DNA from 4 places in the Mesorhizobium oxytropidicola genome. Region 4 is predicted to be linked to each of the others. Evidence: riboswitches for the same ligand, from Rfam matches in the RefSeq annotation. Region 4 holds a riboswitch; each other region holds the start of a gene.
What was found. A riboswitch is a leader RNA that binds a small molecule or an ion and turns the genes downstream of it on or off. The one in region 4 is predicted to bind cobalamin.

Region 1 (7,073 bases), 1.7 Mb from region 4:
CCGCTTTGTCTCGCCGGAGAAGGCGCGGCTCATCAATGATGCAATCGCCGCGATGGGCTATCAGCCCAACGAGCTGGCGCGGTCGCTGAAAGTGGCCTCGACCAACAGCGTCGGCCTGGCGATCTCGGCGATTTCCAACCCCTATTTCACCGACATAATCTGCGCAGTGGAGGCCGAATGCGCGCGCCTCGGCCTCATGGTGTTCCTGTCCGACACGCAGGAAGACCCTGACCGCGAGCTTTCGGTGGTGCGCGCCTTCCACCAGCGGCGGGTCGACGGCGTTATCCTGGCGCCGTCGGGCGCGCCGCAGCGGGCCATCGACTACCTGGCCGAGAAGAAGCTGCCTTGCGTGCTCATCGACCGTTTCGCCGACGAGCGCTTCGACCAGATCGGTGTCGAGAACCAGTCGTCGATGCGCGCACTCATCGACCACGTCGCCGCCTTCGGCCACAAACGCATCGGCTATATCGCCGGCCAGCCGGGCCTGGCGACGACGCGCGAACGCATCGAGGCCTTTCGCGCCTCGCTGGCCGCCAATGGACTTGAATGCCTGCCGCACTATGTTTCGCCGGATAATGTCGACACGGCGAGCGCGACGGCATCGACCCATGCGATCCTGTCCCTGCCGTCGCCGCCCACCGCACTGGTCACGGGCAACAACATGACGACGATCGGAGCGGTGCGGGCGATTCGAGAACGCGGCCTCTCAATACCGGGAGACCTCTCGCTCGCCGGCTTCGACGACTTCGAATGGGCTGATTGCTTCGAGCCGCGGCTGACGCTGGTCGCGCAGCCCTGCACCGAGATCGGACGGCAGGCGGCAGCCTTGCTGTGCGCCCGCATCGCATCGACCGGCCTGGAGCCGCAGGCAGTACGGCTGCAGGCGGCGCTGCAGGTCCGAGAGTCCTGCGCGAGGCCGGCCCCATGAGGTCAGCCCCCATGAGGTCAGCATGAGCGCGCCGCTGCTTTCCGTTACCGGTGCTGTCAAACGCTTCGGCGGCGTTCAGGCGCTGCGCGGTGTCGACTTCGGCCTGAAGGCCGGCGAGATCCATGCGCTGCTCGGCGAGAACGGCGCCGGCAAATCCACGCTGATGAACCTGTTGTCGGGTGTCTACACGCCCGATGAAGGTACCATCCACATCGACGGCAAGCCGGTCGCCTTCAACAATCCGCGCGAGGCGCAGGCGGCCGGTATCGCCACCATTTTCCAGGAGCTCGACCTCGTGCCGACGCTCGACGTGGCGGCCAACTTGTTCCTCGGCCGCGAATTGATGCGGCCTGGCGGCTTCCTCGACGTGCCGGCGATGCGTAGCGAGGCTCGTAGGCGGCTCGAAGCCATCGAGTTGGCCATCGACCCGGCCAGCATGGTGGCGAACCTGTCGATCGGCCAGCGCCAGGTCGTGGCGATTGTCAAGGCGCTGTCCTACGCCTCGCGCGTGCTCATCATGGACGAGCCGACGGCGGCGCTCACGGTGGGTGAGGTCGACCGGCTGTTCGACATCATGCGCAAGCTCGCCGCCAGCGGCGTCGGCATCGTCTACATCTCGCATCGCCTGGAAGAGGTGCCGCAGATCGCCGACCGGGTGACGGTCATGCGCGACGGCCGCGTCGCCGGCGTCACCGAGCCGCACGCCCCACAGGCCGAGCTGGTCCGGCTTTTGGTCGGGCGGCCGCTGGACGAGCTTTATCCCAAACGGTCAAGGGCGGCCGACAAGACGTTGCTCAGCCTGCGCGATGCGCGCTTCAGGCTCGCCCATGAAAGCGCTGGATGGCAGCCGCCGGCTGGCGTCTCCCTCGAGGTCAAGGCCGGCGAGATCGTCGGGTTGGCCGGGATCATGGGGGCAGGGCGTACCGAGCTGCTCAGTGCGCTCTATGGCACCGGTCTGTCCGGCCGTTGGGAAGGCGAGGTCGCCATCGACGGCCGGCCCGTAAAACTCGATTCCATCAAGGCCGCGCGCAACGCCGGCATTGCCTTCGTCACCGACGACCGGCGTGGCAGCGGGCTGATGCTGAGAATGGCGGTGGGCCTCAACCTGGTCATGTCGGTCATCCGCCGCATCTCACCCTTCGGCCTGATGTCGTCGCGCCGCCAGGCGGATGCGGTGAAGCAGTCCTTCGGCCAGTTCGACATCAGGCCGAAGAATCCCGACATCGCTGTCGGCGCCCTGTCCGGCGGCAACCAGCAGAAGGTGGTGCTGGCCAAGGAGATCCTCGGCAATCCCCGGCTGTTGCTGCTCGACGAGCCGACTCGCGGCGTCGACGTAGGTGCCAAGGGCGAAATCTACGCGCGGCTCAGGCAGTTGGCGGCGCAAGGGCTCGGCATCCTGGTCGCCTCCAGCGAGATGCCGGAGCTGATCGGTCTGTGCGACCGGATCGTGGTGCTGCGCGAAGGGCGCAACGTGGCGGAATTCATCGGCGGCGTCGACGAGCACACGGTGCTTGACGCGGCAAATGGCAGGGAGGCCTGATGTCTGAACAGAAGATCTCGGAGGCAAGCGGTCCGGTTGCTGCGGCACCGGTGCATCGCGATCCGCTCGCTTTGGTGGTGCGCTTCCAGAGCCTGATCGGCCTGGTCGTGGTGGCGATCGGCGGCATCATCTTCTCACCGCGCCGGCATGGCCAGATCCTGTTCCTCGACCCCGACAACATCGCCAACATCGTGCGCGCCGTGTCGGAGACCGGCATCATCGCCATCGGCATGACCTTCGTCATCATCACCGCCGGCATCGACCTGTCGGTTGGCGCGGTGCTCGGCCTGTCCAGCGTCGTCACGGCATCGATGATGATCTCGGGCGGTTTCGGGCTCATTCCCACCATCCTCGCGGTGCTCGTCATGGGCATCGTCTTTGGCGCGATCCAGGGCACCATCTCCACCCGGGTTCCGGCTGGAGCCGTTCATCGTCACGCTCGCCGGCCTGCAGGCGGCGCGCGGCCTGGCGCTGGTCGTGTCGGGCAACCAGTACATCAACATTTCCTATGGCGACGGGCCGGGCCTGGCACCGCCGGTGTTTGCGATCCTCGGCGAGCGGCTGTTCAACAACACCGTGCCGGTCGCCACCATCGTCTTCATCGTCTTTGCCGCGATCGCGACGATCGTGCTCAACACCACGCGCTTCGGCCGCTATGTCTTTGCCGTCGGCGGCAATGAGCGCGCGGCGCGTATTTCCGGCGTGCCCGTATCGATGGTGAAGATCTCGGTCTATGCCATCACCGGCTTTGCCGCCGCTCTTGCCGGCATCGTGCATGCCGGCCAGTTCAATTTCGGCAGCGCCAATGACGGCATGGGCTACGAACTCACCGCGATCGCCGCCGTGGTCATCGGTGGCACCAGCCTGTTCGGTGGCGCCGGCTCGATGGTGGGCACCGTCGCCGGCACCATCATGCTCGGCGCGCTCGCCAATATCCTGCAGCTCAACAACATCACGCCCGCCATGCAGTTGCTCGCGACCGCCGCGATCATCGTGCTGGCGGCAGTGCTTCAATCCCTCGTTCGCCGCCGCGAGGGTTTGGGTCGTTAGGAGGAAGACGGCACAAAAGTCGAAGTCAAACCAAGATCTGGCCCCCCGGCCCGACAAGGAGGAGAGTGAGTATGAAGACCATGAGAAAAGGAACGAGGCGCACGCTTCATGCCGTGCTTCTGGCAGGCGCCGGCCTATGCATCGCGGGAGCCGCCCAGGCTGCCGAACCGTTGGTCAAGGCCTGCGCCAAGGACGGCCAGTTCATCATCGGCTTTTCGCAGGCCAATAATGCCGAGCCCTATCGCCAGCACGTCAATGACGAGCTGACGGCGGCCGCCAAGGCGGTGCCGGGCTTTACGCTGCAGATCGCCGACGGCGCCGGGAACGTCAACACGCAGACCTCGCAGGTCGACAACTTCATCACCCAGAAAGTCGATCTGCTGCTGATCTCGCCCTTCGAGGCGGCACCGCTGACGCCGGCAGTGAAGCGCGCCATGGATGCCGGCATCCCTGTCATCGAACTCGACCGCAAGACGGTCGGCGATCCCGGCAAGGACTACACTGCCTTCATCGGCGGCGACAATTACAAGATCGCGCTCGAAGCCGGAAAATACACCGCCAAGACCTTGCTGCCGGACGGCGGCGAGGCGGCGGTGCTGGAAGGCTTGCCGAGCTCGACGCCGGCAGTGGAGCGGTTGAACGGCTTCAAGGACGGCGTCAAGGAGAATGCCAAGATCCAGGTCGTGGCCGAGCAGGCCGCCGACTGGGTGCCGGACAAAGCCCAGACCGCCTTCTCGGCCATGCTCCAGGCGCATCCCGATATCAAGGTGCTCTACGCCTCGAACGACATGATGGCGGCCGGCGCGTTGCTTGCCGCCAAGGGAGCTGGCAAGCAGGTCAAGATCATCGGCACCGACGGCCTGCCAGGCCCGGCCGGCGGCATCGAGGCCGTCGCCAAGGGCGACTGGGCGGCGACCTTCACCTATCCGACGGGTGCGAAGGAAGCGATCGAGATGTCGAAGAAGATACTGCTCGACTGCGCCACTTCGGTGGACGCGACGGTAACGGTGGAGACCACCGCGATCACGGCTGAGAATGCGAAGGCGCTGGCGGGGAAGTAAGCCCGTCTGCCTGTAGACCATCCGATCCAGGGCGGGTTCACGCGAACCCGCCCTGTCTACGTTCGCAACCTTCTCCGGCACTCGAAGGGTGGTGGCAAGGGATTGACAGCGGCAGAGGATATGTCTTTAACAGTTCTGTTATTACATAACAGACGGAGATGTTGTATGCGCCTTCTCTGACGAGGTCGCAGGCTGCTGGTGCCACGATGGTGACAGGCTCGGTCGAAAAGAATCGTTGCGATGCGTCCGGGGCAAAACTACGATTGCCCGGTGATGGTCCCCGCGCCGAAAGGCAAGGGGTGAAAAGGGAACACGGTGAGACCCTCAAAGGTCGAGACCGTGGCTGCCCCCGCAACTGTAAGCGGTGAGCAAGATCCGAAATGCCACTGGCCGGCAAGGCTGGGAAGGCAGGATTGCGCCGAGACCCGCGAGCCAGGAGACCTGCCATCACTGAGTTGACCGGACGGGGTGTGCCGGGAGGAAACGTGGACGTCGGTCTTGTCGGCCGGCTCGCCAACATCCTTCCGTCGCCAGTTTTGGAAAGTGACGGAAAGTTGGACGGCTCCATCGATCATCGCATCATCGTGTGCACGCTTTGCCGTGACGTCCCGACCGGCATCAGGTCGGGCGAAAGCCTGTGCGCCGATTTGCGCTCCCGGCTCTCGGCCCATCATGAACCCGCCGTGGCGCATGGCTTCACGATCGAAGGCGTCGAGTGCATGGCGGGCTGCGCGCGGCCGCTGACGGTGGCCTTCCAGGCGCCGGGCAAGGCTTCCTATCTTTTCGGCTCCATCGACGCCGAGGCCGACGCCGGTGATCTCGTGCGATTTGCAAGGCTATACGCCTCGCTCGCTGACGGCTGGTGCAATTCCGGACAACGTCCGCCGCGACTGGCGGGCAAGACGCTGGCCCGTATCCCCGGCCCGGCCAAGTTTGCGGGTGACAGCCGATGACAATGCCGCTTCTCGAAGCGCACGACCTCTGCGCGATGGCGAATGGCCGCGACCTGGTCCACGCCGTCAGCCTGTCGGTGGCATCAGGCGATCGCGTTGCCATTATCGGCCCCAATGGCGCCGGCAAGACCACGCTGCTGCGCATGCTGTCGGGCATGCTCAGGCCAACTGCGGGCGAGGTGAAGCTTGGCGGGCGCCACCTGGACAGGATCTCGACCGCCGAGCGCGCGCTTCACATCGCCGTCGTCGGCCAGACCGACCAGCCAGACCCGAGGCTGGCGGTGATCGACTATGTCGAACTCGGCCGCGTTCCGCATGCGGGCCTGAGGCGCAAGAGCGAGGAACGCCACATTGTCGTCGACGCGCTGGGCCGAACCGGCCTGTTGCCGCTGCTTGGCCGCAGCATCGGCTCGCTGTCGGGCGGCGAACGCCAGCGCGCCCAGCTTGCGCGCGCCATCGCACAGCAACCGAAAGTGCTGTTCCTCGACGAGCCGACCAACCATCTCGACCCGCGCGCCCGCGGCGAGCTTCTCGAACTCGTGGCCGGCTTCGGCATGACGGTGATCGCGGTGCTGCACGATCTGGCGTTGGTGGCACCCTTCGCCACCAGGGTCGCGGTGATGCACGAAGCGCGGCTGCATGCGCTGGCTGCACCGCGCGAAGCGCTGACCCAACAGCTGATCCGCGAGATTTTCGGCGTCGACGTGTTTCGCCTGCGCCATCCCACCGAGGACCGCGAACTCACGGTCTTCGATGTTCCGAACCGTGCCGCGCCGCTGTCCTGATCAAACCTATCCTTCATCCGATACTGTTCAATCAAGGAGCAAAATCCGTGAAACGTCTCGTCTTGTCGCTTGTCTTCTCGCTGCTGGCCTCGACGGCCTTCGCCTTCCCGGTCACCGTCGACAGCTGCGGCAAGCCTCTGACCTTCGACGCGCCGCCCAAGCGCGCCGTCATCCACGATCTCAACATGGCCGAGATGGCCTTCGCACTGAAGTTGCAGCCATCGATCGTCGGCCTACCGGCATCACCGGATGGTACAAGGTCGGCCCCGAATTCAAGGCCGAGCAGGGGTCCATCCCGGAACTGGCGCCAAAATACCCGACGCTCGAAAACCTGGTCGCCGTCGAGCCCGATTTCTTCTTCGCCGGCTGGTACTATGGCATGAAGCCGGGCGGCGACGTGACGCCCGACACGCTCGCCCCGCACGGCATCAAGACGCTGGTGCTGACCGAAAGCTGCGTCCATCTCGACAAGAACCGCCCCGCCGCCTCGATGGACCTGCTCTATGGCGACGTCGAAAAGCTCGGCAAGATCTTCGGCAAGGAGGCGGACGCGGAAAAGCCGTCTCCAGCTGGAAGGCGCAGTTGGCCGATATCACCGCCAAGGTCGGCAATGCCAAGGGGACGCGGGTGTTCCTCTATGACTCAGGCGAGGACAAGCCGTTCACCGCCGGAAAATTCGCTATTCCTAGCGCCATGATCACTGCCGCGGGCGGCGACAACATCATGGCCGACATGGACACCAGCTGGGGCAATACT
Region 2 (7,073 bases), 2.3 Mb from region 4:
TCAGCACCGGGCCTTCGCCATTGTCGCGGACGTTTTTGAGCACCGGGATCAGATGTTCGAGATTGTGTCCGTCGATCGGGCCGATGTGATAGAAGCCGAGCTCCTCGAACAAAGTGCCGCCGGTGACATAGCCGCGTGCATGCTCGACCGCGCGGGTGATGGCACGATCGGCGCGCTTGCCGAGATAGGACGTCAACTTCTTGCCGAAGTCGCGCAGGCCGGCATAGGCCTTGCCCGAGGCGAGGCGCGCGAGATAGGCGCTCATGGCGCCGGTCGGCGGCGCAATCGACATGTCGTTGTCGTTGAGGATGACGATGAGCCGGGCGTCGAGCGCACCGGCATTGTTCATCGCCTCATAGGCCATGCCGGCCGACATGGCGCCGTCGCCGATGACGGCGATGACATTGTTGCGGCCGCCGGAGAGGTCGCGGGCGGCGGCCATGCCGAGGCCTGCCGAGATCGATGTCGAGGAGTGGGCCGCGCCGAAGGGATCGTACTCGCTCTCGGCACGGCGGGTGAAGCCGGACAGGCCGCCTTCCTGACGCAGCGTGCGGATGCGGTCACGCCGGCCGGTCAGGATCTTGTGCGGATAGGCCTGATGGCCGACGTCCCAGATCAGCCGATCATCCGGCGTGTTGAAGACATAATGCAGCGCCACCGTCAGCTCGACCACACCGAGGCCGGCGCCGAGATGGCCGCCGGTGCGGGACACCGCGTCGACCAGTTCGAGGCGAAGCTCGGACGCCAGTTGCGGCAGTTCGCTCTCGTCAAGCGCGCGCAAATCCGCCGGAATGCGGACCTTGTCGAGAAGCGGCGTATGCGGCGTTGCGTTCACGGGTGCTTAGGCTTTCTGTTCAACGGCGGGATAGGCCGCCGGCCTGTGAAAGTAAATGCGTGTCAGTGACGCGGGCCTGCTGCCAAAAGGTCAGCGCGTCGAAACAGTCTATGCCCGCGCTTTCAAGTCCTTGTTTTCATGCATATCGTGGTCCCGAAACCGGGCCGCTTTTGGGCGATATTCATTAGTTTTCCGGCAGCGGAATAAACTCTTCCTCATCTCCAGGAACGATATCGAAGCGGCCCGTCTTCCATTCTTGCTTGGCCTGTTCGATGCGCTCCTTGGACGAGGATACGAAATTCCACCAGATGTAGCGCTTCGAACCGAGCGAGGCGCCGCCGAACAGCATGAAATGCGCACCGGTTTGCGACGATATGACGATCTCGTCACCGGGCCGGAACACCAGCAGTCGCTCGGCCGGAAAGACGTCGCCTGAAATCGAAACCTCGCCTTCGAGCGTGTAGATAGCGCGCTCTTCGGCATCCGCCGGGATTTTCACGCTGGCGCCAGGCGTCAGCCTGAGATCGGCATAGAGCGTCTCGGTATCGGCCCGCACCGGGGAGCGCAGCCCCTGGAAATCGCCGATGACGATGCGGCTGCGGACGCCTTCGGCGTCGATTTCGGGGAGCCGCAAGGCCGCGGTGTTCTCGAACACCGGCGCCACTTCCTCCTTGCCGTCGGGCAGCGCCAGCCATGTCTGCAGGCCGGAGATCGACATCGGCGCGCCGCGCAACTCCTCGGGCGTGCGTTCGGAGTGGACGATGCCACGGCCGGCGGTCATCAGGTTAACGTCGCCGGGCTGGATCACCATTTCCGTGCCGAGCGAATCGCGATGCCTGATCTTGCCGTCGAACAGATAGGTCACCGTCGACAGGCCGATATGCGGATGCGGACGGACATCCATCGCCTGGCCGCCGCGCAGGATCGCCGGGCCCATCCGATCGAAAAAAATGAAGGGCCCGACCAGCCGCCTCTTGGCGGTCGGCAAAGCGCGACGGACCTCGAAGCCGCTAATGTCCTTGGCGTTCGGGATGACCATCAGCTCGATCTGGTCGCTGGTGAAGGCGTCGCCGGCTTCAGGGTCTTTCCCGGGAAAGAAGCTCATGAACTCTCCTTGTCAGCGGTCGTGGACCGCTTTGGCCGCATCAGGCAAAGCGGATCGCCGCCTTTGCCCGCAGTTTGGCCGCCACCTCTTCGCGATTGCGCGGATGCTGATGGGTTTCGAGTGAATCGAGAAGTTCGCGCGCCGATGCCGCGATGGCCTCGACGGCGTGGTCGAACGCATGCTGGTTCTGTTTCGACGGGCGTGTCGTTCCGCTCAGCTTGCGGACGAACTGAAGGGCCGCGTCGCGCACTTCGTCATTGGTTGCCGGGGGATCAAAATTGAACAGGGTCTTGATGTTTCTGCACATCGCTTCCGTATCTCCTCTTGTCCAAGGCGCCATATCAACGGCGACGAACTCTATCCTCAAACACGATGATGTCCAAAACTCGGTGAACGGCTTGCGCCTCATTCCGCGTCGAGCGGCTCGGTTCCGACCGGCTTGCCGTCGCGCGACAGCCTGATCTTCTCGACCTTGTCCTCGGCGGCCTTCAGCAGCCGATCGCAATGCGCCTTCAGCGCCTCGCCGCGCTCATAGATCTTGATCGACTGGTCGAGCGGCACGTCGCCACGCTCCAGATCATCGACGATCTTTTCCAGTGCGTCGAGTGCCTGCTCGAAGCTCATCGCCTTGACGTCTTCGTTGGTCTCAGCAGCCATCATTCATCCTTTCATCAGTCGCCCGACATGGGCGGCGACCGAAAATGCCAGTCCCTGCAGATCGTAGCCGCCCTCGAGCAGGCTGACGAGCCGGTTGCCGCTGTGGCGCGCGGCGCGCTGCATCAGCTGGCCGGTCGCCCAGTCGAAGTCATCCTCGGTCAGATTGATCTCGGCCAGCGGGTCACGGTGATGCGCGTCGAAACCGGCCGAAATGATGATCAAATCGGGCGCGAAATTGTCGAGCGCCGGCAGCACCCGCGACAGGAAGGCATCGCGAAACACCTCGCCGCCGGTCTGTGGCGCCAGAGGCGCGTTGACGATGTTGCCGGCGCCGGTCTCGTTCTTCGCGCCGGTGCCGGGATAGAGCGGCATCTGGTGCGTCGAGCAATAGAGCACCGAAGGATCGTCCCAGAAGATATCCTGCGTGCCGTTGCCGTGATGGACATCCCAGTCGACGACAGCGACGCGCTCGGCGCCATGCTTCTTCTGCGCATAGCGGGCGGCAATCGCCGCTGTGTTGAAGAAGCAGAAGCCCATCGCAGTGGTCTTCTCGGCATGGTGGCCGGGCGGACGGGCGGCGACGAAGACATTGTCGGCGCGGCCGGCAAAGACGTCGTCGACGGCAGCGTTGGCGGCGCCGATCGCGGTGATCACCGCTTGCCAGCTCTTTGGGCTCGCGGTGGTGTCGGCATCGATACGGGCAAGGCCCTCTTCGGGAATGGCGGCGCGCACGCGGGCGACGAAATCGGCGGGATGCGCGTAGAGGATGGTCGCTTCATCGCCCTCCGGCGCCTTGACGCGATCAAGCGCAGCAAAGGTCTCGTCATCGAGCACGCGCTCGATGGCGCGCAAGCGGTCCGGCCGCTCGGGGTGACCGGGCGGGGTGATGTGTTCGAGGAAGATCGGATGGGTGTAGAGACGGGTTGTCATGCTCCCTATCTAGTGCCCCGGCGCTGCGATGGCCATGCATTGCGGCTCGATCGCTGGGGAAAATCGCGCCTGCGTCCATTGGCGTCGCTGCGGGGATTGGCGCCGCCAGCGCTTCAGCGTAAGGTCGCAGACACTGCCTGGTGCCCGCTGTAAGCGGGAGAATCGGGAACACGGTTGAATTCCGTGGCGTGCCCAACGCTGTGAGGGGGACCGCGCCGGTAAATGCCACTGTCGATGACGGGAAGGCACCGGACGCGGGTTGATCCCGAGCCAGAAGACCGGCCTGGCAGGCATCGTCATCCGCATGGTCAGGCGGAGGACATGGATTGCAATCGCAAGGGGACACGCGATGCCGGAAACCATGACCGCTCCTATGGGCGACGGATTTGACCAGGTTGCGCGCGATGCCGTCTACCGCGCCATGTTCACGCGGCGCGACGTGCGTAGCCATTTCCTGCCCACAGGGCTCGACGACGAGGTGCTGGCACGGCTGCTGCTTGCCGCGCACCATGCGCCATCGGTCGGCTTCATGCAGCCGTGGAATTTCATCGTCATCCGCGACGTCGCGCGACGGGCGGAGGTGCGCGACCTGTTCCTGGCCGCGCGCGAACAGGAACTGCCGGCGATCGAGGCGGAAAGACAGGCGCTCTACCGCAAGCTCAAACTCGAAGGCATCTGCGAAAGCGCCCTCAATGTCTGCATCACCTGCGACCGCCAGCGATCGCAAGGCTCGCCACTGGGGCGTTGGCACAATCCGGAAATGGATCTCTACAGCACGGTCTGCGCGGTGCAGAATTTCTGGCTGGCGGCGCGCGCCGAAGGCATCGGCGTCGGCTGGGTCAGCATCATCGAGCCGCAAGCGCTGAAAAGCCTGCTGTCCATTCCCGAGCATGTAACGCCGATCGCCTATCTCTGTGTCGGCCGGGTTTCCGAGTTCGCGCCGAAACCCGACCTTGAGACACATGGCTGGGGCCGGCGGCTGCCGCTGCCCGAACTGATCATGAGCGAGACCTTTTGCGGGCAAGGCGAGGCACCGCTCAAGTCAGCTGTGGCGCACCTCAACACAGTCGCCTGCGCGCCCGCCGATCAGCGCGTTGCGCCGGCCGTGCCCCAGCGCGAGCCGCCGAAGGAGGCCAGTGCCTTGTCCTTCAACTCCCTGAACTTCGACGACGCCTCGGCCAGCCGGGCGTCCCAGGCCGGATCAGGCACCTGGCCGGCGATAGTCTTGAAATAGACCTGCATCAGGCAAGCAATCGCGAAAGGCTCGATGAACGCTGCCTTGAAGGCCCAGGCGAAGACGATGGCCAGCACGAAGGCCCAGCCGGCCAGTTGCCCAGGCATCAGGAACAGAATGGCGGCGGCCGGAGCCAGCATCAGCAGGAAGATGACGAACGACACGCCCCACATGATGACCGCCAGCCAGACGGCGTTCTTGACCATGGTCTTGCCGTTCTGGGCGTAGAGCACGACGCCTTGGCGCGCCGTCTCGAAGGGCGAGGACGAATTGATGCGGATGTTGTAGCCGAGGATAATCTCGTCGACATAGGTGAGCGACAGGCGGATCACCGTGTTGATGAAGGAAACAAGGCCGCTCAGGCCCGGAATGGGCAGGAAGGCGGCGATGCCGCCGAGCAGTCCGGTGATGGCGCGGATGGCGCCCTTGACCAGTTGGTCGACGACGAAAAGGATGTTGGCCTCGGCGAAACGCTCCGTCACGACCTGCCTGGCATAGGCGATCTGGTTCTGGCCGTCGGGAACATCCCGGCCATCGATCAGATGGACCATGACGGCAATGTGGCCGGCCTTGACGACGTAGAGGATGTATTCGCGGATCCAGTAGACGGCGATCGAGACGATGCCGAAGCCGACCACCCCGCCCCACAGGGCGAAGGACATCGGTCCATCGGGATCGGTGGAGATATGGCCGACGCCATAGCCGACGGAGGCGCCGGCGCCGGTCGCCACGATATAGGCCAGCGTGATGCCGAAATAGATGATCATGCGAAAGACAATGAAAGGCCAGGTCCGCATCATGATGGACACCGACCTGCCGATATCGAAATCCCACATGCTCCGAATCTCCCCTCAGAGATGGCTGCTGAGGATGCGCTCACCCCGAAGATTGTCAATCGTAAGCAGTGGCCAGCGGAGCGCCCGACAGGGATTTCAGTTCTGTTGCGAAGCTGGTTTTCTGAGCAGACCTTCCAGCAGTTGCTTGAACGCCGCCACCACTTTTCTCGACGTCGCTTCGGGGTCGTTCGAATTGGCGATCCGCTGCGCTGCCTGGCTGCTCGCCCCGTTGATCAGCCGTGCCGCGGTCTCGGGGTCGACGCCCGGGACGACCACCCCTTCCCCCTGCAGCGCGGTCAGATGACCGGTCATTGAGCCAACGCAGGCGCTGGCATTCGGCCATTGTGCCGGATCGCCCAGCACGGCCGGACCATCCCGGAACATGATACGCTGGATTTCTGGCTCTAGCGCCATTTCGATATAGGTCGTGCATTCGTCGACGAAGTGTTGCCAGCGGGTCGGCGCTCTCGACGCAACCTCATTCACCCGGGCCGCCATTTCCGCGTCGATTTTCAGCGATAACCGCCTCCAGCAGCCCCTTCTTGTCGCCGAAGTGGTGATAGAGCGCGCCGCGTGTCAGTCCGGCGGATGCGGTGAAATCATCCATCGACGCTTCAGCATAACCAATCGTGCCAAAGGCCTGGCGGGCCGCGGCGATCAGCTTGGCGCGCGTCTCGGCAATCATTTCCTTGCGGGGTCTGTGCATTTCCGTCTGGCCCTATCCACATACGTCTCGTATGCCAATTGACATACGCCACGTATGATCTATCTATTTCTCATACGCTTCGTATGTAATTGTCAGATCGCCCTTTGTCGAGGAACTGCCATGCAAAACCCCTATTCGGAAATCTTCCGCGCCCCTGGAGCCAAGGGCTTTGCAGCCGCCGGCTTCATGGCGCGCCTGCCGATCGCCATGGCTCCGATCGGCATCGTGGCGATGCTGTCGCAGACGCGCGGCGAATACTGGCTGGCGGGCGCTGTCTCGGCGACATTCGCGTTGGCCAACGCTTTCCTGGCGCCGCAAATATCAAGGCTGGTCGACCGCCTGGGCCAGACGCGGGTTGTCGTGCCCACGACAATCATCTCCGTGCTCGCGTTCATCACGCTGATTGCCGCGGCCAATCAGGACTGGCCGACTTGGACATTGTTCGTGTCGGCGCTGCTGGCGGCGGCCATGCCCAGCATGCCGGCCATGGTGCGCGCGCGCTGGACCGAGCTCTTCCGGGGCCGACCGGAGATGAACACCTCATTCGCCTTCGAATCGGCGGCGGACGAACTGGTCTACATCGCCGGAGCATCGCTGTCGGTGGGCCTGAGTGCCGCCCTGTTTCCCGAAGCGGGCATGCTGGCGAGCACGCTGTTCCTGGCCTTGGGCTCGACGGCGTTCATCCTGCAGCGATCGACCGAGCCGCAAGTGCGCCCGGCGGGCCATGGCTCGGGCGGTTCGGCGATCCGCCTCCGGCCGGTGCAGATCAT
Region 3 (7,073 bases), 3.3 Mb from region 4:
CTTCTTGATCGAAGCGGTGTACGGACTGTCGTTCGAAGCAGCGGCAGCCTGGTTGGCGCCGGTGGAGCCATAGTTGTCGCTGCCGGCGAAAGCGCTGCCGGAGATGGCCAGAACGGCGGCGGCAGCAATGATGAACTTGTTCATGTTAGGTCTCCTGAATTTCTTGAGGTCGGCCGGAGCGGCGGGCGAAAAACCCGCCATTGGCCGGGATCGGCTGTTAGTTGTTGCCGAAGAGGTTGCGGTCAGCACCCTGAACAGGCGCCTGAGCAGCCGGTTCCGACTTCTTGGTCGAAGCGGTGTGCTGGCTGTCGACAGCCGCGGCTGCAGCGGCATTCGAACCATAGTGGTCGCTACCAGCGAAGGCGCTGCCGGAAATGGCCAGAAGGGCAGCGGCAGTGAGAACAATCTTTTTCATTTTGGGCACTCCAGTATTTTTCTGTCCGTCTAGCGGCGTGTCTTGGGATTAAAATCGCGTCGTTCGGACAGCCCCGATGTGGGAAAACCAGCCAGCCGTTTCCAATCACGAAGTTGTTCCGTGTGGACCAAGAATCCACCACTTGAAATTGTGCCAAGGCCTTCCTGGCCATATATTTTTGTATTTGATATCAAACTGTTAGGCAAACCAGCGCTGCGATCACCAACTGTATCGGAGCCTCAGCGTTCACACCGTCCTGCACGCACCGTCAACAGAAACGAACCGTTCGGTTCGATTTTAGAATCTGCTAATAGTTACTTTTCGATACCGTTAACCTTTTTAGCGCCCGTTCCGGGTCGATTCTGACAGCAGGTACAGCCGTGACCGCGACGATTTTCGTGACTGCCGCCTTGACCCGATCGTTTCGCATGCGTGTCGCGCCACATGGATGCGATGTCGCTTTCATGCCGATGTCGCAAACGCTGTCGTGATTAGATCAGGCCATCTCAGGTGCCGCTTCGTGACGACGGGGCGGAGAATTGGGAAGCCGGTCAAAGTCCGGCGCTGCCCCCGCAACGGTGGTGGAGTTCAAGTCGCAACGGGAGACCACTGGGCGAAAGCCTGGGAAGGTGTCGCGACCGTCCGCAAGGACACTCCAGAGCCCGGAAACCAGCCCGAGATAGTTGAACTCGACTGATCGCGGTGGGCGGTCAAGAGGCGGATGCTGCATATCCGGCGCGAGCCGGCGTGCGGTCGATCCTTCCTCAATCACCACCATAGTCAGTCCTTGAACGAAGAGGACAGGACATGGATGCGCGCAACGATATGCTGAGGCTCTTGAACAGCCGCAGAGAGGGTTTCTCACTCGAGCAGCCCTTCTACACGGATCCCGATTTCTTCAAGCTCGACATGGAGCTGATCTGGTATCGCGACTGGCTGTTCATCGGCCATGATTGCGAACTGCCGAAGCCCGGCAGTTTCATCACCGTGCAGATCGGCGACTATCCGGTCGTGCTGGTGCGCGATCAGCAGGGCAAGATCAATGCCTTCCACAATTCCTGCCGCCATCGCGGCAGCCGCGTCTGCAACACCGACAAGGGCATGGCCGCCAAACTGGTCTGTCCCTATCACCAGTGGACCTATGAGCTGGACGGAAGGTTGCTGTTTGCCCGCCAGATGGCCGATGGTTTCGACAAGAGCCAGTTCGGCCTGAAGCCGGTCGCCTGCGAAAGCGTGGCCGGCCACATCTTCATCTGCCTGGCCAAGGAGCCGGCGGACTTCGCGCCGATGCGGGCGATGATCGAACCCTATCTCAAGCCGCACCGCTTGAGCGAAGCAAAGATCGCCTTCGAGAGCACGATCGTCGAGAAGGGCAACTGGAAGCTCGTCTGGGAAAACAACCGCGAGTGCTACCATTGCGCGGGCAATCACCCGGAGCTGTGCAAGACCTTCCCGGAGGCCCCGACGGTGACCGGCGTGCAAGGCGCCGACAGCGATCCGGAGATGCTGGCGCACTGGGCCAAATGCGAGGCGGCCGGCCTGCCGAGCAAGTTCCGCATCGACCCGGCCGGGCAATACCGCGCCACAAGGGCGCCGCTATTGCGCGAGGCGGTCAGCTACACGATGAACGGCAAGCGGGCGGTGAAGAAGAACCTCTCCGACAGCGTCTCGGCCGACCGCATCGGCACGTTGATGCACTATCACTACCCGACGACCTGGAACCATATCCTCATCGACCATGCCGTCACCTTCCGCGTGCTGCCGATCAGCGCGACGGAAACGGCGGTGACGACCAAATGGCTGGTGCACAAGGATGCGGTCGAAGGTGTCGACTACGATCTTGCCGAGCTCACCCATGTCTGGACCGAGACCAACGACCAGGATCGCCGCATCGTCGAGGAGAACGCCTTCGGCATCCTGTCGCCGGCCTATGAGCCCGGCCCCTATTCCGAGTTGCACGAGGGCGGCGTGATCCAGTTTGTCGACTGGTATGCGCGCTTCATCGGCCCGCGCCTTGCCGACGACGGCAGGCCGGCGCTGCGCAGCGTTGCTTGAGAGGTTGAGGGATGAATGCGATGACGGATCTTGGCCTCTATCGCCATCTCGACCAGATGGCGCCCTGGAACGACAGGCTGCAGGTGCTGGAAGTGATCGGCGTCAGCGACGAGGCGCCCGACGTCAAGACCTTCACCTTCCGCTCCGACAACCAGACCTGGTTCCGCTACAAGCCGGGCCAGTTCGTGACGCTGGAACTGCCGACGCCGGACGGGCCGCTGATGCGCACCTATACGCTGTCGTCGTCACCGTCGCGGCCGTTCTCGATCGCGGTGACGGTGAAGGCGCAGGCCGGCAGCATCGGCACGCGCTGGATGTTCGATCACCTGGTGCCCGGGTCGCACGTCAAGGCCTACGGGCCGGCGGGCGATTTTTCGCTGCACAGCCACCCGGCGGCCAAATATCTGTTCATCTCGGCCGGTTCCGGCGTGACGCCGATGATGTCGATGCTGCGTTGGCTGAACGACTGCGCGCCATGGACTGACGTCGGCTTCGTCAATTGCGCCCGGCGCGCCGAAGAGATCATCTTCCGCAAGGAGCTCGAGCTGCTCGGCGGCCATATGCCGGGCCTGTCGCTCGGCTTCATGATCGAGGAGCGGTCGAGCCGCGAGGGCTGGTACGGCCATATGGGCCGCATCGACGCCATCCGGCTGCCGCTGCTGGCACCCGATTTCCGCGAACGCGAGATCTTCTGCTGCGGTCCGGATCCCTTCATGCGCGCCGTGCGCGGCATGCTGGACGCCGCCGGCTTCGACATGACGAAATACCACCAGGAGAGCTTTGCCGCACCGATGGTGGAGGAAATCCCGGCGCCGTTCGCTGCGCCGGACAGTGTGGCTGTTCCCGTCGAAGCCGCAACACCGATCCGCTTCGCGCTTTCGGACGTCGACGCGGAATGCGTCGCCGGCCAGACCGTGCTGCAGACGGCGCGCGCCTCGGGCGTGCGGATCCCCGCAGCCTGCGAATTCGGCCTGTGCGGAACCTGCAAGGTGAAGAAAGTCTCCGGCGCTGTCGAGATGAGCCACAATGGCGGCATCCTCGATCACGAGATCGATGACGGCTTCATCCTCGCCTGTTGCTCGAAGCCGCTGTCGGCGCTCGAAATCGAGGCGTGATCGGCTCGCGCTCCCAGCCGGTCCCAGAATGGCCGGCGCCTTGCCGGCACCGCTTGCCTTGCCAACGAAGAACCGAGCGTTTACAGGCGTTGTCAGTGGACGCGATCCTGCGGGTGGGCGGGGATTGCGAAGCGGGGCAACAATGACACGTGATTGCGACGCCTATGCGGTTGCGAGCAGGGACATCGTCTTCGAATCCTTCGATGGCGAGGCCGTGGTGCTCAACCTTGCCAACGGCAAATATTTCGGCTTTTCCGATTCCGGCAGCGGGGTCTGGCAGGCGCTCTCGTCCGGGGTCGATGCACAGGCCCTGATCGGGCTGACCGCCGGCGGTTCGACACTCGGCGCGGCTGAACTCGAACACTTCATATCGCAATTGCTCGAACTGGGTTTGCTGGTGCCTTCGGAAACGGCGGCGCAACCGCTGCCGGGCGAGTTGCCTGCCGAGCTTGCCGCCACGAGCGAGCCGCTCCATGTGAGCATTCACGACGACCTCGCCGATTTGATCATCGTGGACCCCATCCACGAGGTCGAGGAACCCCTCGGCTGGCCGGCGGTCAAGCAGGCATCCTGACGAGCCGGGTGGGTCTGAGATAGAGGGCGCAGGATGCCGCGCGTCACGCTCGAAACCTTGCCGGACTACGCCCGGCATCTCATCACCGCCGCTGAAGATGCCGCTGCATATTATCCGGCCGCGCGGACGATCCGCCTGCCCCGGCTGGAGTTGATCGCGCATGTCGCTCCCGGTGTGCTCGCCGAGGCGCTCGGCCACGCCTTCGTGGAGGCAGAGGACGACCTGGCGGAGCCATCGACATGCCGCATCTTCACCGTTCATCCCGGCATTGGCGGCATCCCTGAGCCGGCGCGATGGGGCGACGCGCATTTCACCGAATACGGCTTTGCCGAACGGCTCGCCGGGGCCGAACTGCGTGGCCACTATTTTCACGATCTGGATTTCTGGCAGGTCTACGATCCGGAGCGCCGCATTGGCGTCCAACTGATGACCTCGCCCGATGCTTTTCCGCCCTGGGAGCCGACAGCACCGCTGCGTGCCTTCCTGCACTGGGAATATGCGGCGCGCGGCATGCGGCTGACCCATGCCGGCACGCTCGGCGCCAATGGCAAGGGCGTGCTGCTCGCCGGCGCGGGCGGCGCCGGCAAATCCGGCACCGTCGCCGCCGGCCTGCTCAACGGGCTCGACAGCGTCGGCGACGACTATGTGCTGATCGATCTCGCCGGCGGCGTGACCGCGCGGCCGCTGTTTTCAACACTAAAGCAGGACCCGCAAGGTTTCGCACGGCTGGGCCTGCAGCAGCGACTGATGATCGAGAGCCCCTTGAACTGGCAGGGCAAGCACACGTTTCACATTGCCGACATCGCGCCCCGGCCGGTGCCTGCAGCGCTGGACATCGTTGCGCTGGTGGTGCCACATATCGGCGGTGGCGAGACGAGTTCGATTGTGCCAGTGTCGCGTCGAGACGCCATGATTGCACTGGCACCGTCGGGCATCATGCAGATGCCGGGGGAGCGCGAAAGCGGCTTCCGTTTCTTCGGCGATCTTACCCGCCAGCTGCCAAGCTACCGTCTGTCCCTGGGAACGCATCCCGAGGAGATCGCCGGCACTCTTGCGGATTTTCTGACGCGAGTTGTTTCGTGAAATTGAGCGTGATCATGCCTGTCTACAACCGCGAACGCTATGTCGTTCCGGCCTTGCGCTCGTTGGTGCGCCAGCGCGATGCCGCCGATCTCGACATCATCGTCATCGACGACGGCTCGACCGACGGTTCGGCGGAGGCCGTGCGTTCGATGATGGTCGAGAACCCCTGCATCCGGCTGTTCCGGCAAGAGAATATGGGTGTCGCCAGGACTCGCAATGCCGGGCTGAGGCAATTGCCTGCGGACGCCGAGTTCGTTTCGTTCCTGGATTCCGACGACATCTCGCTGGCCGGGCGCTTCAAGACCGATCTTGCGCGTTTCGGCGAGAGCCCCGGCTTGGAGTTGACCTATTCGCTGATGACGCTGGCCGACCGGATTGACGACGAGAGGCTGGAGCCTGCGGTCGACAGCCGCACCATGACGATGCGGGGGATTTCGCTGAGCATTGCCCTGTTCCGCAGGAGCCTTGTCGAGCGAACGGGCCAATTCGACGAGGCGTTCGAACAGGCCGAGGACACCGACTATTTGCTGCGGATTTTCGAAACGGGTCCGAACTATGAGTTGCTGGACACCGTCGCGATCTACTACCGGCGCCACGACGGGAATGTCACCAAGGAACATGACAGCCGGGTCCGCAATCATCTGCGTGCAATCCACAAGTCGATGCGACGGCGCAAGGCCGACCCATCGCTGCGCGAGGTTCAGGGTATTTTCGAGCTGAAGAGCCCATCTGCTGATTGGTGGATGATGTGATGCCGTACGTCATCGGATCGAGGCCAGGCTTGGGGCTGATATGAGGCTGAGCGTGATCATGCCGGTCCATAACCGCGAGACCTTTGTGGGCCCGGCGCTACGCTCGCTGCTCAGGCAGCGTGACGCCGCCGATCTCGACATCATCGTCATCGATGACGGCTCGACCGATGGATCGGCCGAAGCCGTGCGCTCGCTGATGGGTGAGAACCCCTGCATCCGCCTGTTTCAACAACCCAATATGGGCGTGACCCGGACGCGCAACACCGGGCTGGGATTGCTCGGGCCGGAGACCGACCTTGTCTCCTTTCTCGATTCGGACGACATTTCGCCGGTCGGACGCTTTGCGGCCGATATCGAACTCTTCCGCAACGATCCGAATCTGGATCTCACCTATTCAAGGATGATGCTGGTCGACAAGATCGACGACGAGCGCCTGGAGCCTGCCGCCAACAGCCGCAGTATCACGGTTCGCGGCATCCATTTGTCGGCGGCGATCTTCACGCGCCGGCTTGTCGAGCGCATCGGTGTCTTCGACGAAGCCTTCCATCAGGCGGAGGACACCGACTATCTGCTGCGCACCTTCGAAAGCGGACCAAGATATGTCACGCCGGAGACCGTGGCCCTCTACTACAGACGCCATCCCGGCAACATGACCCGGCAGACCGATGTCCAGTCCCGTGAATTCATGCGTGCAATCTACAAGTCGATGACCCGCCGCAAGGCAGATCCGACCTTGCGGCGGATCGAAGGCATCTTCGAACTCAAGGATCTCGCTGACTGGCAGTTCATGTGATGAGCGGATACGGCGTCGTCATTCCAGCATTCAACGCACGCGGCACGATTGCCGAGACGCTTCGATCTGTCGCCAACCAGACGGTGCGGCCCGACCTGGTGGTGATCGTCGATGATGGTTCGACCGACGACCTGGCTTCAGCGATCGGCGGAACGGACCTGCCGGTGCAGATGCTGCGCCAGGCAAATGCCGGACCTGGCAGCGCCACGACCAGGGGTATCGCCGCGTTGTCGACGCCGCTCATCGCGACGCTCGATGCGGACGATCTGTGGCTGCCGGGCAAGAT
Region 4 (7,073 bases):
CGCACTGTTCAATGCGGACTACATGGTGTTGCTGCGCCAGCAGGAACTCGCCTGCGCCAAGGCTTCCACGACCAACGATGCGAACTGGGCGCGCGAACGTCAGACGTTTGTTTCCGAGGCGCTGCGCAGCGGCTTCGATCGCGCGACGATCGAGGCGATCGACGCGCGCCTCGCCGGTGGCGATACTCTAAAAGCCGGCCAGACATGCCCCAGCGCGGGAACGCCACGGCCTTGGACCGACTTTGCCCGGACCGTGTTCACGGACGCGTCAAACGGACTGGCTCTTACGGCGTATACGTTTCCGTTAAAACCGCGGACGCTAGATCAACTGGACCAGATCAAAGCACTTGTTCGCGAAAAAGAGCCGATGCGCATAAGGACGGAGCGATGCTTTCAGGCGATCGCACCCGCGATGTTTGCCCTATCTTGGACAAACGGGATCGCCGAGAACATCACTGTGCTGAAGATGATGGCGGACGCCGGCTTTCCGACTTCCGAAATCGCAGACGTTGCCGAAATCCTGGATTTGAAGACGTTCCTGGTCGTTCCGACCAAAGCCGAGGCGGCAAGTATGGTTGACAGTTGCAAGGCCGACACCGGCTGGCAAGAGGATTATACCGTGCGGTTTGACCTGCGGCCACTGGAGCACGGCGTTGCGAAAATCCTCTATGAAGTCCCACAATAATGTCTTCTCACATGCCGCGGCGGCAGGACCAGTGAGTCCACCCTCCAGGCGGATGTTTCCGACTTAGCCTCACGCACGTTAAGCCGATGCGATTGCCCTGGGGTGTGGGCCCCGCTCAATTGACTTTTACGTAAATGCCGTGCGAGGCTTGCACGGGGGCCATGTCGATTCCGGCGGGCAAGGGTTTGGTTCGGGACAGAAGGCGACGCCGCGTGGCGTTGCCCAGGCTTCCGGCATGGAGCGACAATGCGGGAATATTATTCGATCACCGAACTGACCCGCGAATTCGACGTGTCGACGCGGACGCTGCGCTTCTATGAGGATGAGGGGCTGGTGCAACCGGTGCGGCGCGGCCGCACGCGGCTGTTTCGTCCGTCCGACCGCCATCTCATCCGGCAGATCATGCGCGGCAAAAGGCTCGGCTTCTCGATCAACGAAATCCGCGAAATCATCCAGATGTACAAGGAGCCGCCCGGCGAGGTTGGCCAGCTCAAGCTGATGATCAAGCGCATCGAGGAAAAGCGCGAGGACCTGCGCCAGAAACGTCGCGACCTCGAGGAGACGCTGGCCGAGCTCGACCAGGCTGAGGAATCCTGCGTGGAGCGGCTGGTGGAGCTTGGCGTCAACACGTAACGCTGTTCAAATCCAGCGCCGCACGCGTTTGGCGTAGTCGCGGTATTTCTTGCCGAACTTCGCCGCCAGCACCTTTTCCTCGCCCTCGATCGCGACCTTCTGCGTGATGAAGGCGGCGATGAACGCCAGCGGCAGGAACCAGACGATCCCCGAGACAAAGGCGACGCCGATCAACAGCAGCGTGTTGGCGAGATACATCGGGTTGCGGGTGATGCCGAAAGGACCTGTGGTGATGAGGTGATCCGGCACTGCGTTGGGGTTAAGCGTTGTCCTGGCCCTGATCATGGTACGGATGGCAGTGAACCAGAGTGCCGCGACGCCGAACAGTGCCACCCAGCCGGCGGCGAACAGGAGGTCGCCGAGAAGGTCGCCGATCCAGGGCAGGGGATAGAAAAGACCGAGGGCGACGCTGATGGCGATGGCGGTGATATAGATCACCGGCGGCCACGGTATCACCCCGGGCTTCGGCTGGGGTTCGGTCATTGCGTTCCTCCCTCGTCCATCTTGTCCTCGGTCTGGGCCGTGCAGCTGGCGGCCAGATCGCCCAGATGCGCCCGGAATTCCGCACTCTGGTCGTTGTTCTCAAGCCGATCAAGCGTGGCCTCGCCCTCGATCGTCGTCAGCATGCAACTGCAATAGCTGGTGCAGAAGGTTGCGTTGCGCGTCTGCTCGCATGAGCGCTGGCAGGTTTTCAGGAAATTGACTTGCGGGGTTTCGACCTGGGCGGGCATGACTTGCGAAAACAGCCAGACGCAGCCGATCAGCAACGGCTGGTGGATCACGTAGAAGGCGAGGCTGTGGCGGCCGATGAAGAGCAGCGGATTGGCCCAGCGGCCGGGCGCAAGGCTCGCCAGACGCGCTCGCAGGCCGGAGGCGGAAGTGAGTTTCGCCACGCCGATGCCGATAAGCACCGCGCCGAACCATGGAAACAGCGGCACATAGTCGTTGGATCGTGGATTGGTCGCCGATAGGCCGATCCACCATAGCCAGGGATGGTCCAGGGCCTCGAAGCGCAGATAGACGGGCGCAGCGATCACGAGCGCGGCAACGACAAGCGTCAGCAGGGCCGGCAGCCACAGGAAGGCGAGGCCGAGCAGGCTGGCGAGCGCGATCTCGTGCAGGATGCCGAAGAAGATGAATCCGTCCGGCGTCGCGATGCGGGTGACCACCGAAATGGCGACCGCGGCACCGGCAACCATTGCAAAGCGCTTCCAAAAACCGTTCCAGCGGATTTGCTGGCCGTGAGCCAGGTACAGGCTGACGCCGACCAGGAACAGGAAAGTCGAGGCGATGCAGCGTGCGTAGATCTTCCACCAGCCAAAAGCGGTGAGGCCTGGATCGGTGTAGCCGAAGAATTCCAGATCCCAGGTGAAATGGTAGCTCGCCATGGCCAGCAGCGCGATGCCGCGCACAATGTCGATGGCGACGATGCGCTTTGATGGCTCCGGAACGGGTGCGGTCGGCGTATGGATGGTCATGGTCTCGCGATCTGATTCAGCCCCGCCTGAGGACTATCACGGTTGGACGGGACAGAAGAAGGCCGGGGCATCGGATCAAGCGCCGCTTTAGGCCAGAGCCGGGAAGCCTTTGACCGGTTTCGCTTTTCGCCGGTTACACGTCGGTTTCCTCTTAATCGTCCGGGAACGACCACGGCAGATTTGGCCGGTGATTCTGCTTTGGGGAAGCAATGTCCACCCATGTCCGCCATCCGATCTGGCTTCCGGCCCTCAAGGCCGCGGATGCGCGCACCTTCGCCTCGCTCTACGCGGTCGAATCCTTCGCCCGCGCCACGGTGTCGAGTGTCATCCCGATCCAGGCCTACGAGATTCTGCACAATGAGCAGATCGTCTCGATCCTCTACACCATCGTGGCGCTGCTCGGCCTGTCCGTGACCTTGTTCATGCCGATGCTGATCCGCCGCTTTGCCCGGCGCTGGGTCTACACGGCAGGCGCCTGCCTCCTTGCAATAGGCTCGCTGTTCTTCGTTACCCACACGCTGGCCGGGCAACTGGCCGGCATGCTGTGCCGTGTGATGGGCGCTAGTGCGCTCTCGATCACGCTCAACCTCTACATCATGGACCACATCCGCAAGACCGACTTCATGCAGGCCGAATCGCTGCGCATGGCGTGGTCGATGCTCGCCTGGACCGGCGGGCCGACGCTCGGCATCTTCCTCTACACGCGCTTCGGCATCTATGCCGCGCATGGTGCGGTGGCGGTCTTCGCGCTGGCTCCGCTGTTCTGGACCTATCGGCTTGGCGACAACCCGTCGATCCGGCCCGGCAAGACACGGCCGGCCAATCCGCTCGCCAATATCGGCCGCTTCGTCGCGCAGCCCAGATTGAGGCTTGCCTGGCTGATCGCCTTCGGCCGCTCCTGCTTCTGGACGACGTTCTTCGTCTACGGGCCGCTGTTCATGGTGATCACAGGCGAGGGCAAGCTGGCGGGCGGCCTGCTGGTTTCGGCCGGCAACGCGCTGCTGTTCATGGCGATCTTCTGGGGCAAGGCGGGCAAGCGCTTTGGCGGCCGGCGCACCACGACATTTGCCTATTTCGCCATGTCGGCAATGCTTCTTGCGGCAGGCACGGTCGGCGAGAGCGTGCCGTTGCTCACCGGCGCTTTCCTGCTGTGCGGCGCCTTCTTCACCATCGCGCTCGACGCGCTGGGCTCGACTGCCTTCATGCGCTCGGTGCGCTCCTATGAGCGGGCGCAGATGGCGGCGGTCTACCGCACCTATCTCGATTTTTCCGAACTGACGCCGCCGCTGGTCTATTCGGTGGTGCTGGCCTTCTTCGGACTGGGCTCGGTGTTCGTCACGCTCGGCCTGCTGGCGGCGGTTTGCGGTTTTGTCACGTGGCGATATCTGCCAAAGTCTCTGTGAGGATCAGGCAGAAAGCGCCGCGTGCTGCTCGCGCACCCAGTTGTGGAAGCGGTGCAGGTCGTACTCCTCGGGCATCAGCACGCCGGCTGTGTGACGCATCGAACGCAGGCCTCTCTGATTGACCTCGCAGATCGCCGCATCCTCTTCCAGCACCTGCGTGCCAAAGGCGACGATGTTGTCGATGTCGGTCACGGCGAGGGCCTCGGGCGCGAACAGCCATTCGGCGACAAGCTCCGTCTGTTCGGGACCGAGCGGCACAAGGCGCACGGTCCTGACATAGTCGACATGGCCGACGATGAACATCGACGGCAGGCTGGTGGCGTAGGTCTGGCCGGCGGTGCGTTCGGCTGGTGTCAGCCCGGAGAAGACCGGCCCATGCGCCTGGCCATCGCACGACCAGGTTTCGGCCCCGGCGCGCAGGCCGCCGGAAAATTCCGGCGCGTCATTGTCGGCGTGGCGCGTCCATTCGGGATCGTCATGCCGGCTCATCAGGCCGCGGCCATAGATCGGCACCAGCCGCGACAGGTCCTTGTGCACGCCCGGGCAGTGCAGGCACTCGTTGAAGTTTTCCCAAAAGATCTTCCAGTTGCAGTGCATCACCTTGCGCAGCACATGGCCTGATACCAGCGTTTCCAGCGGCCAGTTACCGAGATTGCCGGAGGCAGGGTCGAAGGATGCCTGGGCGGAGCCCGCCGCATATTCCTGCAGATTGATGAAGACGAAGCCGCGCCACACCGAGAGCGCGACGCGGTAGAGCGGATGGTCGGCCTTGTCGAAGCCGTCCGGCAGCGATTTCGACGGAACGCGCACGAGGTCGCCGCGCAGCGAATAGGACCAGGCATGATAGGGGCACGTGATCAGCCTGGTCTTCAGCCGGCCCTCGCTCTCCTGGCACAGCTGCGAGCCACGATGCCGGCAGGTGTTGTGGAAGGCGCGCAGCGCGCCGGTGTCGTCGCGCAGCACGAGGATGTCCTGCGTGCCGATGCGGAATCGGCGGAAGGCAAGCGGCTGGGCGAGATCGGCCTCGCGGCAGACGAGCAGCCAGTTTTTGTACCAGATGGCATCGAGATCCCGCTGATAGGCTGCTTCATCCCAATAGGCCGATGAAGGCAGCGTCGGTTCGGCCTGGGTCAGGCCGTTGTAGGGGGCGCGCTCGCTGGCAATGGGCTGCATGGCTGGCTTCCAGTGAAGATGCCAGCCGACACCCGGCCAGGAGAATTGTCAATTGTCGCGCCTCGCGACGGCATGGCGCAATCGCGCTGTTTGCCGGCGGAATTTGGTTTGCCGCGTGTCGTGATTTTCCCTATAGTCATGCAGTCGTCGGTTCCGTTTTGGAGCCAAGAGGGAATGCGGTGCGGGCGAAATTCTTGCCCAATGCCGTGGCTGCCCCCGCAACTGTGTGCGGTAGTCCTCTCCATATGCCACTGAAGATTCGTCTTCGGGAAGGTGGAGAAGGGCGCTGATCCGCGAGCCAGGAGACCTGCCGACGACGGCAAAACTGACAGGCCCTCGGGTGGAGGGTGAAAGGACAAGATATGAATACCGCTTCCGTCTCCCTCGGCGCCTCCGTCTCCTCGCAGTCGCGCTTCATGCAGCTGGCGCTCGCTGCGTTTCTCGGCATTTTCGTGATGGGCTTTGTCGGCTTTTCGCATATCGATGCGGTCCACAATGCGGCTCACGACTATCGCCATTCGATGGCGTTTCCCTGCCACTGACCAGGATCTGACATCATGAACCTGTTTCGCAACGTCGTGTTCATCGCGGCGATCGCAGGGCTCGTGGCCGGCGTCATCCTCGCCTGCATGCAGGCCTATGCCACTGTGCCGCTGATCCTGAAGGCGGAAGTCTACGAACAGGCCGGCGGCGGCCATAAGCACGACCATGCCGCGGCCCCGGCCGCGGCGGATACCACTGCCATGAGTACGGCCGCCCCGGCGGGGAATGCCATGAGCACTGCGGCGCCGGCCCCGGCTGAAGTGACTGCTCCGGCGAAAGACGAGGGTTGGGCGCCGGCAGACGGTTTCGAGCGTTTCGCCTTCAGCGTGCTTGCCAATATCGTCACCGGCATCGGCTTCGCGCTGATCCTGGTCGCGGTTTCGGAATTCGCCGGCGGCATCGGCAATTGGCGCCAGGGCGTATTCTGGGGCCTGGCCGGCTTTGCCGTGTTCACGCTGGCGCCTGGTCTCGGCCTACCGCCGGAACTGCCGGCCATGCCGGCGGCCGATCTCTTGCCGCGCCAGATCTGGTGGTGGGCAACGGTGGCGGCAACCGCGGCTGGTCTCGGCCTGATCGCGTTCCGCAAGTCACTGCCGCTCGCCATCCTTGCCGTGGCGCTGATCGTTGCCCCGCACATCGTCGGCGCGCCACAGCCCGACAGCTTCGAGACGGCGATTCCGGAAGGGTTGCATCACCAGTTCGTGGTGGCGGTGACGGTGACCAACCTGGTGTTCTGGCTGGTGCTCGGCGCCGTCGTCGGCGTGGTGCGCGGACGCTTCACCGGCACCGCGACCAGCCTGCGCGACAGCTTTGCCTGATCGCAACAAGCTGACGTTCATCATCGGCGGCGCGCGCTCCGGCAAGAGCGCGCATGCCGAAACCCTGGCGACGGCGTTGCCGTCACCATGGGCCTATATCGCCACGGCTGAGGCCTACGACAGCGAAATGCGCGAGCGCATCGCGCTGCACCGCTCGCGGCGCGGCGAGGGCTGGATGACTATCGACGCACCGCTCGATCTCGCCGGCGCGCTCGAGGCCTTGCCCGACAACCAGCCGGTGCTGGTCGACTGCCTGACACTGTGGCTGACCAATCACATGCTGGCCGATCACGACGTTGGAGCCGAATGCCAGCGGCTGGCGGATGTGCTGTCGCGGCCA

Region 1: another riboswitch for cobalamin. It lies ahead of AC0V8S_RS27315 (DUF1636 family protein); the one in region 4 lies ahead of AC0V8S_RS18740 (CbtB domain-containing protein).
Region 2: another riboswitch for cobalamin. It lies ahead of bluB (5,6-dimethylbenzimidazole synthase); the one in region 4 lies ahead of AC0V8S_RS18740 (CbtB domain-containing protein).
Region 3: another riboswitch for cobalamin. It lies ahead of AC0V8S_RS02030 (aromatic ring-hydroxylating oxygenase subunit alpha); the one in region 4 lies ahead of AC0V8S_RS18740 (CbtB domain-containing protein).

The regions. Positions count from the first base shown of each region.
Region 1 covers NZ_CM149692.1:5,432,800-5,439,872, reverse strand. Annotated here, with positions in the region: gene AC0V8S_RS27335 (LacI family DNA-binding transcriptional regulator) at 1-928, shown strand, start outside; gene AC0V8S_RS27330 (sugar ABC transporter ATP-binding protein) at 951-2,468, shown strand; partial or broken gene AC0V8S_RS27325 (ABC transporter permease) at 2,468-3,518, shown strand; gene AC0V8S_RS27320 (substrate-binding domain-containing protein) at 3,590-4,579, shown strand; cobalamin riboswitch at 4,837-5,042, shown strand; gene AC0V8S_RS27315 (DUF1636 family protein) at 5,065-5,532, shown strand; gene AC0V8S_RS27310 (ABC transporter ATP-binding protein) at 5,529-6,317, shown strand; partial or broken gene AC0V8S_RS27305 (ABC transporter substrate-binding protein) at 6,365-7,073, shown strand, end outside.
Region 2 covers NZ_CM149692.1:6,023,151-6,030,223, forward strand. Annotated here, with positions in the region: gene dxs (1-deoxy-D-xylulose-5-phosphate synthase) at 1-835, opposite strand, end outside; gene AC0V8S_RS30340 (pirin family protein) at 1,020-1,940, opposite strand; gene AC0V8S_RS30345 (DUF2277 domain-containing protein) at 1,981-2,247, opposite strand; gene AC0V8S_RS30350 (exodeoxyribonuclease VII small subunit) at 2,346-2,597, opposite strand; gene AC0V8S_RS30355 (histone deacetylase family protein) at 2,601-3,527, opposite strand; cobalamin riboswitch at 3,649-3,828, shown strand; partial or broken gene bluB (5,6-dimethylbenzimidazole synthase) at 3,949-4,458, shown strand; gene AC0V8S_RS30365 (hypothetical protein) at 4,614-5,597, opposite strand; partial or broken gene AC0V8S_RS30370 (TetR/AcrR family transcriptional regulator) at 5,694-6,303, opposite strand; partial or broken gene AC0V8S_RS30375 (MFS transporter) at 6,424-7,073, shown strand, end outside.
Region 3 covers NZ_CM149692.1:433,884-440,956, forward strand. Annotated here, with positions in the region: gene AC0V8S_RS02020 (DUF680 domain-containing protein) at 1-144, opposite strand, end outside; gene AC0V8S_RS02025 (DUF680 domain-containing protein) at 218-415, opposite strand; cobalamin riboswitch at 907-1,107, shown strand; gene AC0V8S_RS02030 (aromatic ring-hydroxylating oxygenase subunit alpha) at 1,223-2,470, shown strand; gene AC0V8S_RS02035 (FAD-binding oxidoreductase) at 2,491-3,585, shown strand; gene AC0V8S_RS02040 (PqqD family protein) at 3,728-4,159, shown strand; gene AC0V8S_RS02045 (serine kinase) at 4,193-5,242, shown strand; gene AC0V8S_RS02050 (glycosyltransferase family 2 protein) at 5,257-5,994, shown strand; gene AC0V8S_RS02055 (glycosyltransferase family 2 protein) at 6,035-6,787, shown strand; gene AC0V8S_RS02060 (glycosyltransferase family 2 protein) at 6,787-7,073, shown strand, end outside.
Region 4 covers NZ_CM149692.1:3,752,788-3,759,860, forward strand. Annotated here, with positions in the region: gene AC0V8S_RS18710 (hypothetical protein) at 1-685, shown strand, start outside; gene AC0V8S_RS18715 (MerR family transcriptional regulator) at 932-1,318, shown strand; gene AC0V8S_RS18720 (methyltransferase family protein) at 1,325-1,801, opposite strand; gene AC0V8S_RS18725 (heparan-alpha-glucosaminide N-acetyltransferase) at 1,798-2,796, opposite strand; gene AC0V8S_RS18730 (MFS transporter) at 3,006-4,199, shown strand; gene AC0V8S_RS18735 (aromatic ring-hydroxylating oxygenase subunit alpha) at 4,203-5,372, opposite strand; cobalamin riboswitch at 5,504-5,701, shown strand; gene AC0V8S_RS18740 (CbtB domain-containing protein) at 5,735-5,914, shown strand; gene AC0V8S_RS18745 (CbtA family protein) at 5,930-6,733, shown strand; gene cobU (bifunctional adenosylcobinamide kinase/adenosylcobinamide-phosphate guanylyltransferase) at 6,726-7,073, shown strand, end outside.